3 regions of the Ureibacillus suwonensis genome follow, and region 2 is predicted to be linked to each of the others. Evidence: riboswitches for the same ligand, from Rfam matches in the RefSeq annotation. Region 2 holds a riboswitch; each other region holds the start of a gene.

Region 1 (4,113 bases), on a different contig from region 2:
CCTTTGAACCGTACCGAATATTTTGGGAAACGAGATGGCCGTGCAAATTCATCACGCCCAGTCCGACCGAATGCATCAACCGATTCGCCTTTCTGACAGAAGGCACATTTTTGATATTGGTCATGAGGGACACTTGCGTAAGCAGCCGCATTGCCGTATCAACCAGCTCTTCAAAACGGTGAAACTTCGTCGCATGGTGAATATCCAACGAACCAAGATTGCAAGATACATCCAATCCGTATTCATTCGGCTCATCTTTGTCATGAATGACGCTTGTCCGCTGCAATTGCAAAATTTCCGTGCAAAGATTGGACATCTTCACTCTTCCCAATTGTTTTAAAGGATGACGCTTATTGACGTTGTCATCGAAAATTTCAAATGGATAACCGGATTCGAATTGGCTTTTCTTAATTTCTGTATATAATTTTCGTGCATTGATCCATTTCAACTTTCGGATATTCGGGTTATTGAGCAGTTCCCCATACATTTCCGTCATGCTGATTTCGGACATTCTTTTTCCGTATTCCCGATAAATGTCATAAGGGCTGAAAAGGGCCATCTCTTCATCCTTTTTCATCAGCTCAAAGAAAATATCAGGTACAATGACGCCCGTTGATAAAGTTTGCAACCGGATTTTTTCATCGGCATTCGGCTTTTTGGAAGAAATAAATTCTTCAATATCCCCGTGGAAGATATTCAAATAGGCAACGCCCGAGCCATTCCGTTGGCCCAATTGATTGGAGTAGGCAAAAGCGTTTTCCAACAGTTTGGCAACGGGCATGACCCCGCTTGCCCGATTGGCGATTCCTTTGATTGGATCCCCCAAAGGCCTCAAATCCGTCAAATTGACCCCCACTCCTCCGCCAAGTCTTGAGAGTTCCAGACAATATCCAATGTTTTCGGCAATGCTGTTCATCGAATCATCCATCGACAATTTGAAACAGCTAACCAATTCACCCCGCGCTTTTTTCCCGCTGTTCAGGGCAGTTGGCGTCGCCGGTTGAAAAGCTTCCATGATGGCACGGATCGCCTTTTCCGCCATTTGTTCATTTCCATCCGCCAGATAAAGGGCAATAATGCTCATACGATCTTCATAAGTTTCTAAAATTTCCTTTCCATCCCGGCTTTTCATTGCGTAGCTGTCATAAAATTTTTTAGCGCTCATAAACGTTTGGAAACGGAACCGGTAGGCATAGGCGATTTCAAATATTTGCCGGATAAAGTCCATGGAATACTTTTTCAAGAAAGCTTCCTCATAATAACCTTCTTCTATTAAATAACGAACCTTTTCTTCTATGCCCGAAAACTGGCGCATGCGGGGATGAATATACTCGAAGAAAAATTGACGGGTGGCCTGCCGATCTTTCTCCAAGTCGATGCGGCCCGTTTGCCGATAGTGATTCAACACTTCATTATTGAGCATTAAATATGTTTTCATCTGAAAATCCCCCCTTGTATCGTTCTTTTATAAAACTCCATAATGGCGTGATAATTTTTTTGAAATCCCCTTAATTCAATCTTTTCAACAATCGGGATGCCATAAGTTTCACTGATCACATCTGCAGAACGGCAAAAATAAGAATGACCAAAATTGGAATTCCCGCTTGCCACCACTCCTTTGCAAAGGTGGGCATTATTTTTTAAAAACCCTTCTACAATTGGTGGCACTTCCCCAATTCCATCGGTATAAGTGCACAACAAAAAGGGTTCGTCCAATATCAGCCCTTCTTGAATTTCAATGTTCGGCAATCCTAATTGATGAACGATAAACCGCACATTTCCGGTTCTTGAGGCATAAGCGATCATACCTTCATCATGCCGATGATTTTTTTGGCTTCTTCCATGTCATCCATCAGCTCACCGTCAATTTCCATAACCGGGACAGTAAAGAATCCGGCTTTCAATAATCTTTCTTTCGCTTCTTCATTGGAATCAACGTTTATTTCCTCATATTGTCTTTCGAAACCCAGTTTCTTTAACTCAAATTTCATCAACATGCACTTTGGACAAACTTTTTTGGAATATAACTTCATATCCTTTCTCCTTTCCATCAATTCAATGACAAAAAAATAAGCCATACCCTTTTTCGGGTAAGGCTTTGAAATGGAAACAATCAGGCGCTAAGAAATGGACCTTTTGCTTCCATTTCTTAGCCCCCGAAGAAATGAGCAATTTCCGTTTATCAGGCAGGTCTCCTGGCTCATGCATCATCCTACAAGTTCCCTTCCCATGCCATTGGCACAGTGGATTTGAACTTTTCGTCAGCAATTACAGTTGCGGGGACAGCATCAGATTTTCACTGATTTCCCTTTTAATCTACTATATATAGTAGAACCTGATAAACAAATATACTATATATTGTGTTGTCGTGTAACATTGTAACATGCAGATTTGTTAAATACAAGTGGAATTGGAAAAACTTAATGTTTAAGCATGATTTCCAATCGTCTTAATGCTTTTTCCTGCTGAATGTACAACTTTTGGGCCTCTTCCAAAGAAATGAGTTGAAAGCGTATTTTCGAAAAGGGTTGAAGTTGGGCGAGTTTCGGCAAATCAACGGAAACCACTTGAGCCAATTTAGGATAACCGCCCGTCGTCTGACAATCCGCCATTAAGATAATGGGCTGCCCGCTTGGAGGCACTTGGACGGTTCCAAAGGTGACTGCCTCTGATAATAATTGGATAGGTTCTTTCGTAATTAGTGGACTATCCCCCATTAAACGGTAACCCATGCGATCCGCATCTTTCGAAATCGTAAAGATGCAATTGATGAAGGCATTCCTGCTTTTTTCCGCAAATCGATCATATTCCGTCCCTTTTACCACCCGAATTTCCGCATCCCGACTCTTAATCAACCAATCTCCCGGAAGAATCCCCCACTTTCCTTTTTGCACTGGCTTCGATTCCGGAATTGGAAGTTCGTCTCCTTTTTGCAAAGGGCGGCCTTTAAATCCTCCTATCCCGGCACGGATATAAGTGCTGTAACTATTTAATACTTTCTTGACTTGAATTCCACCTTTGATGTGCAAATAGCCCCTTGCTCCATCTTTGCAGGAGCCCAGCTTTAAAATGCTGCCCTTTTCGGCAAAAACCGGCTTCCACATCCGGCATGGTTTCTCATTCAAGAGCGGATGAAAATTGGCCCCTGTCAAACAAAACACCGCATCACAATTAAATTTCACCGTCGGACCGATTAAAGTGAATTCCAGTGCCGCAGAAGGCGCTTGCTGTAACAGCATTTCCCCCATGCGATAAGAGAGGGTATCCATTGCCCCTCCAACAATGACGCCATACTGCTGAAAACCCCTTCTTCCTGAATCTTGGATCGTCGTTAAAAGACCCGGTTTCAGTATTGTCATCGTCATGACCTTTCACCTTCTAATTCCATAAACTCTTTTTCAGTAATGGGGACAAAACGGATCCGGTCTCCTGCCCGCAATAACGTTGGCGGGTTTTGATCCGGAAGAAACAATTTTAATGGGGTGCGGCCAATGATTTGCCACCCTCCAGGTGTTTCAAGGGGGTAAATCCCTGTTTGCTTTCCGGCAATCCCTACAGAACCGGCCGGGATTTTCAATCGGGGTGTTTCTTTGCGGGGAGTTGCGATTCTTTCATCCATCCCGCCCAAAAAAGGAAATCCGGGTGCAAAGCCCAACATGTAGACAAGATAATCGTTTTTTGTATGTATCTCAATGACTTCTTTTTCAGACAAATGGTGAATTCGGGCAATTTCCGTTAAATCCGGGCCATAGATTCCTCCGTAACAGACAGGGATTTCAACCAATCTGTTTTTTTCCTTTGGCAAATCAATCTCTTTTTGTAACAGCCTTTGAAGCCGGGAGACCACTTTTTCGTACGGGGAGCGCCCTTCAATATCCCATTGATCCACTGCCATTACATCATAATAAACACAAACATTCGTATAACTTGGTACAACCTCTATCAGACCATCGAAGGGCTCCTTTTCAAGAAGGGAAAGAAATTTTTTTATTGATAAATGGATCTCTTCTGAAATGGCATTTCCGAAATAGACCAATACAGCACTTTCCCCCAGTGGTTTAAATTGTACGGCCATGTTTGCTACTTTCCTCCAATTTGTATCAATATTAAAGG
Region 2 (4,113 bases):
AGAAGTGATCAGCGGTTTGGGGCGGATTCGGGATGTATTCATTGAAGGGGATAATTTATACTTTGTAACCAATAATACGGATGGCCGGGGAAAACCGGGGGAAAATGATGACAAACTTTATCGAATGGCTTTATCAGAATTAAAGCCATAATGAAAAAAGGCTGTTGAAAAAGCGCGCCGCTTTCTAAACAGCCTTCCATTTTGCCGTCCGTCTTAAGATCTTTGATTCTCCATGATTTGTTGCATGTATTGATTGGACTCTTCCAAAGTCGTCATTGTATTCATCATTGAACATGCCGCGTCCAGGATAGGGAAAGCAAGGGCTGCACCGGAACCTTCGCCTAGCCGCATGTTCATGTTTAACATCGGCTCCAATCCCAATAATTCGCTGGCGATTTTTGCCCCAGGTTCTTCTGACATGTGGGATGGAATAATGTAATCCTTCACTTTTGGTTCCAATTGATAAGCGATTAATGCGGAAACAGTGGAAATAAAGCCGTCGATCACTACCGGAATGCGGTTGGCTGCGGCACTTAGCACGACACCGGCCATTCCGCCCAATTCCAATCCGCCCACTTTCGCCAAAACATCAATTGGATCATCAGGATTTGGTTGATTGATTTCTATTGCACGACGAATTACATCAATTTTATGTTGAATGCTATCGACACCCGCCCCCATTCCGGTTACTTCACCAGGGTCATAGCCAAAAAGAGCCGCTAAAACCGCACTGCTTGCTGTGGTATTGCAAATGCCCATTTCCCCGGTTGCTAAAACGTTGACCCCTTGTTTTACTTGATCATTGGCCACTTCGATGCCCACTTCAATGGCCCGGATGGCTTCTTCCCGTGACATAGCCGGTTCTTTGGCCATATTCGCAGTCCCGTATCGTACTTTTTTATTAATTACGCCAGAAGTTTCCGGCAAATCGGCATTGATGCCGACATCGACAGAAACCACTTTGGCTCCTGCCGCTCTTGCAATGGCGCACACACCGGTAAACCCTTTGGCGAAACCAATGGACTGCATCACCGTTACAATTTGAGGGTTATTGGATACATTTTCTTCATAGACACCGTGATCGGCGGCCAATGATATAACCGCTTTATTGGATACATCCAGCTCCAGTTTTTCCGTAATCCCGGCAAGTTGTACCGCGATTTGTTCCAATTTTCCTAAACTGCCTGGCGGTTTGCAAAGGGCATCCACTTTTTCCCTCGCCTGTTTCATGATTTCTTTGTTTACTGGTTGAATAGCTTGCAATGTTGATTGCAATAGTTCCATTTCAATTCCCCCATCAATTAATTTTTTCAATAATAAATAAAAGTCTGCAGTTTATTGGCATGCCAAATAAACTACAGACTTTACCATCGTACTGTATGTTTCAAGTAATCAGGCAGGTCTCCTGGCTCAGGTTCATCGCAACTATGGGCCTTCCCAGTTTCCCAGTGGCATATTCCATATTGCTCCCCCATACAGTGGTGGGTCCGCTAAAGATTCTCACTTTATTCCCTATTCTCCCATAAAGGGCACCTAATTACGTGGATATTCTTTTTCTAAATAATGTATGATGAAAATAAAGTTTCGTCAAGATGTTTTAAATCTTTTGCATGAAAAGTAAATTGAACGTTGGAATCGGTAGAAGCTGATTGGTTTGACGATCATCTATACAGTTGTATACAATTCGGGTGGTCATCTGTAAACATATGTATACATAGTTGCTGATACAAAGGTGGAGAAGGAGTTAGAACATGCATGCAGCGATAAAACTTTCAAAATATTTGAAGCCCTATAAGCATTTTGCGATATTGGCGCCAATCCTCATGATATTGGAAGTGGCAATGGATTTGATCCAGCCGACCATTATGCAAAAAATAATCGACGAAGGGATCGCGACAAAGGACCCAACACATATCATGGTGATGTTTGCTGCAATGATGGTATGTGCAATTATAGGATGGTTTGGAGGGGCGGGCTGCACGTATTTCAGTTCGAAAGCGGCCGTCAACTTTGCATCCGATATTCGGGCAGATTTATATGAAACCATCACCTATTTTTCTAACAGCAATAAGGACAAATTTACGTTGGGGAAACTGATTACGAACTTGACCAATGATGTGGAAATGCTGCAAAGGGCGTTAAACATGCTGTTGAAAATATTTGTCCGGGGCCCTTTCATGTTTGTCGGGGCTGTCGTGGTCGTCTTCTTTACGGCAAGAGATTTATTTTCCGTATTATTTTATGTTGTCCCTGTCCTGATCGTCTGTTTATATGTGTTTATTAAATTATCGATTTCATTATTCCGGAAAGTCCAGGAAACGATCGATGTTGTGAATACCCGTGTACAGGAAAATTTATCAGGCATCCGTGTCATTAAAGCCTTTAACCGCATGCGCCATCAAGTGAAGCAATTTGCAGGTGTCAACGAAGAATTGGCGAAGCGCAATATGACCGCCGATCAAGTCATTGCCGCATTGACGCCGATCACGCAGTTTGTTGTCAATATCGGGATTGTTTTGGCGCTTATGCTCGGAGTAGTAAAGGTGGAAGCGGGCGCCATTGAAATCGGGGTCATTGTGGCCTTCATCAACTATTTGATGATGATCATGAACGGACTAATGAGCTCCAGCAACGTACTCATTCAAATCGCACGGGCCATTCCGAGCGCGGAACGTGTCGTTGTCGTGTTGGAGGAGCAGCGGGATATTATAAACGCGGAAAATCCGGTGAAAAAAGAAATCCGAGGAGATGTGCGATTTGAGAATGTAAGTTTCTCTTATAACAAACAGGTGGAACCGGTGTTAAAAAATATTACCTTTGAAGCGAAAGCGGGCAGCACGGTAGGAATCATCGGCATGACCGGCAGCGGGAAATCCACATTGATCAAATTGCTTGCCCGTCTAATGGATGTGGATGAAGGAACGATTTACATCGATGACATCCCGATCCGGCAATATGACATTGAAACATTGAGAGGCTCATTGGCTTTTGCACCTCAAAAAGCAACATTGTTTTCCACAACAATTGAAGAAAACTTGAAATACGGAAAAAGTGATGCAACAGAAGAGGAAATTCAAGAGGCACTGGTCGCATCGAATGCTTATGAGTTTGTGGAAAAACTGGATAAAAAAACACAACATGAATTGACCCAAGGGGCAACCAATTTATCAGGGGGTCAAAAACAACGGTTGGCCATGAGCCGTGCATTAATCCGGAAACCGAAAATTCTGGTTTTGGATGATACAACTTCAGCAGTGGATAGTATTACGGAAAAAGTGATCCGAAAAAATATGAAGGAAGCGCTTGAAGGAAGCACGAAGTTTATCGTTTCATCTAAGATTTCTTCGATTAAACATGCCGATCTCATCCTGGTTTTGGAAGATGGACGCATTGTGGCACAAGGAACCCACGAAGAATTATTGAAAACAAGTGAACATTATAGAGAAATTGTTGCAACTCAAGTTGAAAAGGGAGGTGTGCTCTATGAATAGATTGCAGGAATCCCTTTCCGGCAGAGGCCGTGGTCCGGGCAGGGGTCATGGGCCGGCTGCAAAGGCAAAAAATCAAAAGGCCACCCTCAAACGGATTTGGAGTTATTTAAAGAAACAAAGGATAAGCATTATCAGCGTCATTTTTCTTGTTGTGATTACATCCATATTAAATATTTTAGGACCTTTTATGATTGGATACATTATCGACCATTATATTTTGCCTCTCGATATAAAAGGGACTGTCCGAATGGGACTATTGCTTGCCGCCATTTTCATTTCATCTTCCCTTTTTACTTGGTTGCAAACCTTTATCATGATTCGGGCATCATTAAAAACCATTCAAAATTTGAGGCTTGAGCTGTTTGAAAAATTGCAGTCATTGCCCATTCCGTTTTTCGACCAAAAACAGCAAGGCGATTTGATGAGCCGTATGACAAACGATATCGACAATTTGAATTTCGCCCTTTCCCAAAGCGTTATTCAAATTATATCGTCTATATTATCGCTTGTTGGAACAGCCATTGCGATGTTGTATTTAAATTGGATTCTGGCGATTGTGACTCTTCTTGTGATTCCATTAATTGTTTTCGCGACAAAGCAAATTATCAAACGGAGCAGCGTG
Region 3 (4,113 bases), on a different contig from region 2:
AATAGATTGTACTGATGGATCTGTGGCATATAAGGATGTGAGTAGAATGGTCCTTGTTTGCGATGAATCTAATGTCGCTAAAAGGCTAATTACTTTTAAAAACGTATCTTGTTCCTCCGTTGATAACATTGGAAATTCCTTCACATCATTCGACATATTCACTTCATCAGACTTCCAGAAATTACTTAACAAGCGTTTATATGTTTTATACCAATGCGGATACTTAATATCATTCCAATTTAAAATACCACTCGATTTTCCTCCAAACAGTGCAGTTGCTCGATTTGGATTCATTGGATCTAATGTTTTTACCTTTTCAAGCAAGTTTGGTGACATCTTTAACAATCCCTTCTATCCATTTTTTTACGATTTTTTCTTGACTTCCTCTAGGAGATTGTTCAATTTTTAAAGGTTCCCAACGACTATTGTAGAATCTTGCTAATTTCACAGCCGCCAAGCAAAATAATTCATCGCCCCCAAACTGAGTATCACCAGTACCAAATACTGCAATATTTTTTGGTTTATAGCCTATTTCCCATACAAAATCCTTAACTTCAATAGGTAATGCACCCTTTGCCCAAGTAAAAGTACCAATAAATATTAAATCGTACATTTTAAGATTGATTGGCAAATTGACTCCGATTCGATGCATATCCACTTGAAATTTCTTTTCTTTTAATACTTCCTCAATAATTTCTGCAACTTCTTTTGTATTTCCACTATAAGATAAATAAGCTATTAAAGCCTTCAACTTTGACACCACACACATTCTTCTACTTCATTCGATGTAGAGCGAACATAATAGGTTGTTTTTAAACCTGATTTCCATGCTTGAAAATGCAGATCTAGCAGCACTGATGCCTTTATCGTGTTTGGAACATAAATATTAAATGAAATGCTTTGATCGATATGTTTTTGACGAGCAGCATTTTGTTTGATTGACCATCTTTGGTCCACAATATAAGCTGAACGGCGATAAATATTATACGTTTTATGATTTAAATCAGGTGCAGTTGTCGGAATTCGGTAATCCTTTTTCTCCTCAATATAAAAAGGTTTAAAGATAGGATCAATACTAGCGGTGGAACCTGCAATAATCGAAGTTGTCGCATTAGGTGCAATGGCCATTAAATATCCATTTCGAATTCCATATTTTTTAACATCTTTTTGAAGTTGCATCCATCGTTCGTCTGTATAACCTTTATAAATAAAATACTCACCAGAACTCCATTTACTTCCTTCAAATAATGGATAACTGCCCTTTTCTTTGCTTAACTCCATACTGCTTCGAATCGTGTAATAAGCTATTTTTTCATAAAGTTCATCTGCATATTGTACTGCTTCTTCTGATTCCCATTCAATATTCTTCAAAGCTAATAGATGATGCCAACCAAATGTTCCAAGTCCAATGGCCCGGTATTTTTTATTCGTGATTTCTGGTTGTTTAATTGGCAGCGTATTAATATCAATTACATTATCTAACATGCGAACTTGAATTTTAATCAAACGTTCTAAAACATTATCAGGTACAGCACGGCCTAAATTGATAGAACTCAAATTGCAAACAACAAAATCACCAGCTTTATATTTTTTTACAATTATATTTTCGTTTTCGATATATTCTTCAATAAATTCTGTTGGAGATTGATTTTGCGCAATTTCCGTACATAAATTTGAACAGTAGATCATACCTTGATGGGAATTGGCATTTTGGCGGTTGACTTCATCACGATAAAACATAAACGGTGCGCCAGTTTCTAATTGGGATCTCATGATTCGCTTCATAATATCTATTGCTGGAATTCTTTTTTTGGAAGAAAGATTGGCTTGAATACATTCTTGATACTTTTTACGCCACTGTCCATCGCCCTTCTTTTCATCATAGAAGTCTTCTAGCGAGTAACCCATCACTTGTTTCACTTCATATGGATCAAATAAATACCAATCTCCCCGTTTTTCTACCTGTTCCATAAAATAATCGGGTATACATACTCCTGTATATATGTCATACGCACGCAACCGTTCATCACCATTATTGAGTTTCAAATCAAGGAATTCTTCTATATCACGATGCCATACATCTAAATACACACTAATAGCGCCTTTTCTTGTACCAAGCTGATCAACACTGACTGCTGTATTATTTAATTGCTTAATCCATGGTATAACACCACTTGACATGCCTTTGTATCCTTTGATGGAACTACCTCTTGCACGAATTTTCCCCATATAAACACCGATACCGCCTCCATTTTTAGAAAGCTGGGCAACATCGCTATTACTATCATAGATTCCTTGTAAGCTATCATTTACAGTATCAATAAAGCAGCTAGATAACTGCCCATGTGTTTTTCCGGAATTTGCAAGTGTTGGGGTCGCAACAGTCATATACAGATTGCTTAAAGCCCAATACGCTTCTTTTACATACTCATTTCTCATGGATTTATCTTCGTCTTGCATAAGGTACATCGCAATAATCATCCAGCGTTCTTGTGGCAATTCATAAACATTTTTCTCATAATCCGTTGCTAAATAACGGGTTGCCAAAGATAGAATAGCGGGATATGTAAATAACAAATCATGTTTAGGTTCAATAACTGATTCAAAATACTCAATGTCTTGTTTTGTATATTTCATTAATAACTTTTCGGAATAGATTCCTTTTTCGGTCAATATCCGAATCAAATCATAAAACGATCCATAAGTACGATTATGATTAAATTCATATCCTCTGTTTCTTGCTGCTTTATAATAAAGATTTTGTAAAAAAATTCTTGCTGCAATATAGGTCCATTCTGTATTTGCTTCATCAATATTTTCAAGAGCATACTTAATTAAAATATCTGCATCTCTCTCATCGAATGGATTGGTTACTCCTGCTTTTCGAATCTTCTCTTTGTATTGGTCTGATGCCAACTTGAAATCATTAAAAATACGATCGATGAATTCAGAAAGTGTTTCCTGTTCAATACTTTGATTTCTTGTCACCTTAATTCCTCCCTAAAAATAAAAAATCCGTCATTCTCGGGGAATAGACGGAAAAAGGAAGAATACGACAGAAATAAAACATATGTAAAATATATCTTTTCCTATCGTTTCTCCTTCTCACACCCCGAAGAATAGAAACTACAAAGTATGGCAGGTCTCCTGGCTCGTGTATCCTCCTACTATAGCCCTTCCCGTATCGTCACCTTTCAGTAAATCGATACAGTGGTTTGCTAATTCGTCCACACTTACAGTTGCGGGGGCAGCTCCAGATTCTCACTGGATTCCCTATTAAGGTATTAAAAATTACCACCATAACTTTATACTCAACATTTTGTGTTATTAAATTTTAAACTACACAATATATAGTGTATGTTATCATATAAAATTCATGCTTACAATCTTAAAAAGTAAATCTAAAATATTTACAAATCGTTTTCATCTAGTATTCTCTTAACTAACTTGCAATATATATAAATTTGGGCTATCTATAAACTATTTATTTAGTTTTTCCATAAGATTTGCTGATAAAAGGGATTTCTTCGGTTTTAGTTAATTTATTCGCTTCAATTGCCATTACAAAAAATACATTCGCTAAAAGTCCTAAAAACTGAAACAAAATTTCCGGCACTTCTCTCTCTTCGCTTACTTTGTGTAAAGCACGATAGCTCTTTTTCGCTTCACTTCGACAAATATGCAATCGAGTCGCCAACTCAGAACCTTGTGGCAAAACGAATTGCTTATTTGTCTCGCCTGCTCGTTCGACAAAATCATCATATACAGATTCCAGCCACATTAAATCTTCTTCTGTAATCGCTAAACGCCCTCTTACAGATCCATTTGCATGATAAGCTAGCGGTTGGATTTTTCTTAAAATTTGAGTGATTTCTTCAAACTTATGTTCATTTTTGCTTACACTTATGCAATCTCCTATTTTTGTCGTTAAGCTGTCTGTCATAATTTCATAATCTACCAAGCAACTTTTCTCCCGCATAAACGGATAACTAATATAACGCCAGTCTTTTGCCATAGATATCTTCCCTCCCAAAAAGAAAAACTGCTGATTAGTATATCCGATGTGGTGCAATCATGTAAAGTTTTGTTATACTATTGCATTTATTAAATGAT

Evidence for each region. Region 2 has a riboswitch for cobalamin ahead of cobT (nicotinate-nucleotide--dimethylbenzimidazole phosphoribosyltransferase). Riboswitches for the same ligand answer to the same signal wherever they lie in the genome.
Region 1: linked by a shared signal. The riboswitch ahead of ACFPOH_RS03230 (glutaredoxin family protein) and the one ahead of cobT (nicotinate-nucleotide--dimethylbenzimidazole phosphoribosyltransferase) in region 2 are both predicted to bind cobalamin.
Region 3: linked by a shared signal. The riboswitch ahead of ACFPOH_RS02295 (ribonucleoside-diphosphate reductase subunit alpha) and the one ahead of cobT (nicotinate-nucleotide--dimethylbenzimidazole phosphoribosyltransferase) in region 2 are both predicted to bind cobalamin.

What each region holds. Positions count from the first base shown of each region.
Region 1 is NZ_JBHSNQ010000037.1:33,557-37,669, reverse strand. It holds gene nrdE (class 1b ribonucleoside-diphosphate reductase subunit alpha) at 1-1,438, opposite strand, end outside; gene nrdI (class Ib ribonucleoside-diphosphate reductase assembly flavoprotein NrdI) at 1,435-1,806, opposite strand; gene ACFPOH_RS03230 (glutaredoxin family protein) at 1,803-2,033, opposite strand; cobalamin riboswitch at 2,169-2,354, opposite strand; gene ACFPOH_RS03225 (5-oxoprolinase subunit C family protein) at 2,421-3,365, opposite strand; gene pxpB (5-oxoprolinase subunit PxpB) at 3,362-4,075, opposite strand.
Region 2 is NZ_JBHSNQ010000185.1:25,455-29,567, forward strand. It holds gene ACFPOH_RS14630 (PQQ-dependent sugar dehydrogenase) at 1-151, shown strand, start outside; gene cobT (nicotinate-nucleotide--dimethylbenzimidazole phosphoribosyltransferase) at 214-1,284, opposite strand; cobalamin riboswitch at 1,379-1,552, opposite strand; gene ACFPOH_RS14640 (ABC transporter ATP-binding protein) at 1,752-3,491, shown strand; gene ACFPOH_RS14645 (ABC transporter ATP-binding protein) at 3,484-4,113, shown strand, end outside.
Region 3 is NZ_JBHSNQ010000030.1:11,341-15,453, forward strand. It holds gene ACFPOH_RS02285 (ribonucleotide-diphosphate reductase subunit beta) at 1-336, opposite strand, end outside; gene ACFPOH_RS02290 (flavodoxin) at 317-769, opposite strand; gene ACFPOH_RS02295 (ribonucleoside-diphosphate reductase subunit alpha) at 748-2,943, opposite strand; cobalamin riboswitch at 3,121-3,318, opposite strand; gene ACFPOH_RS02300 (hypothetical protein) at 3,485-4,015, opposite strand.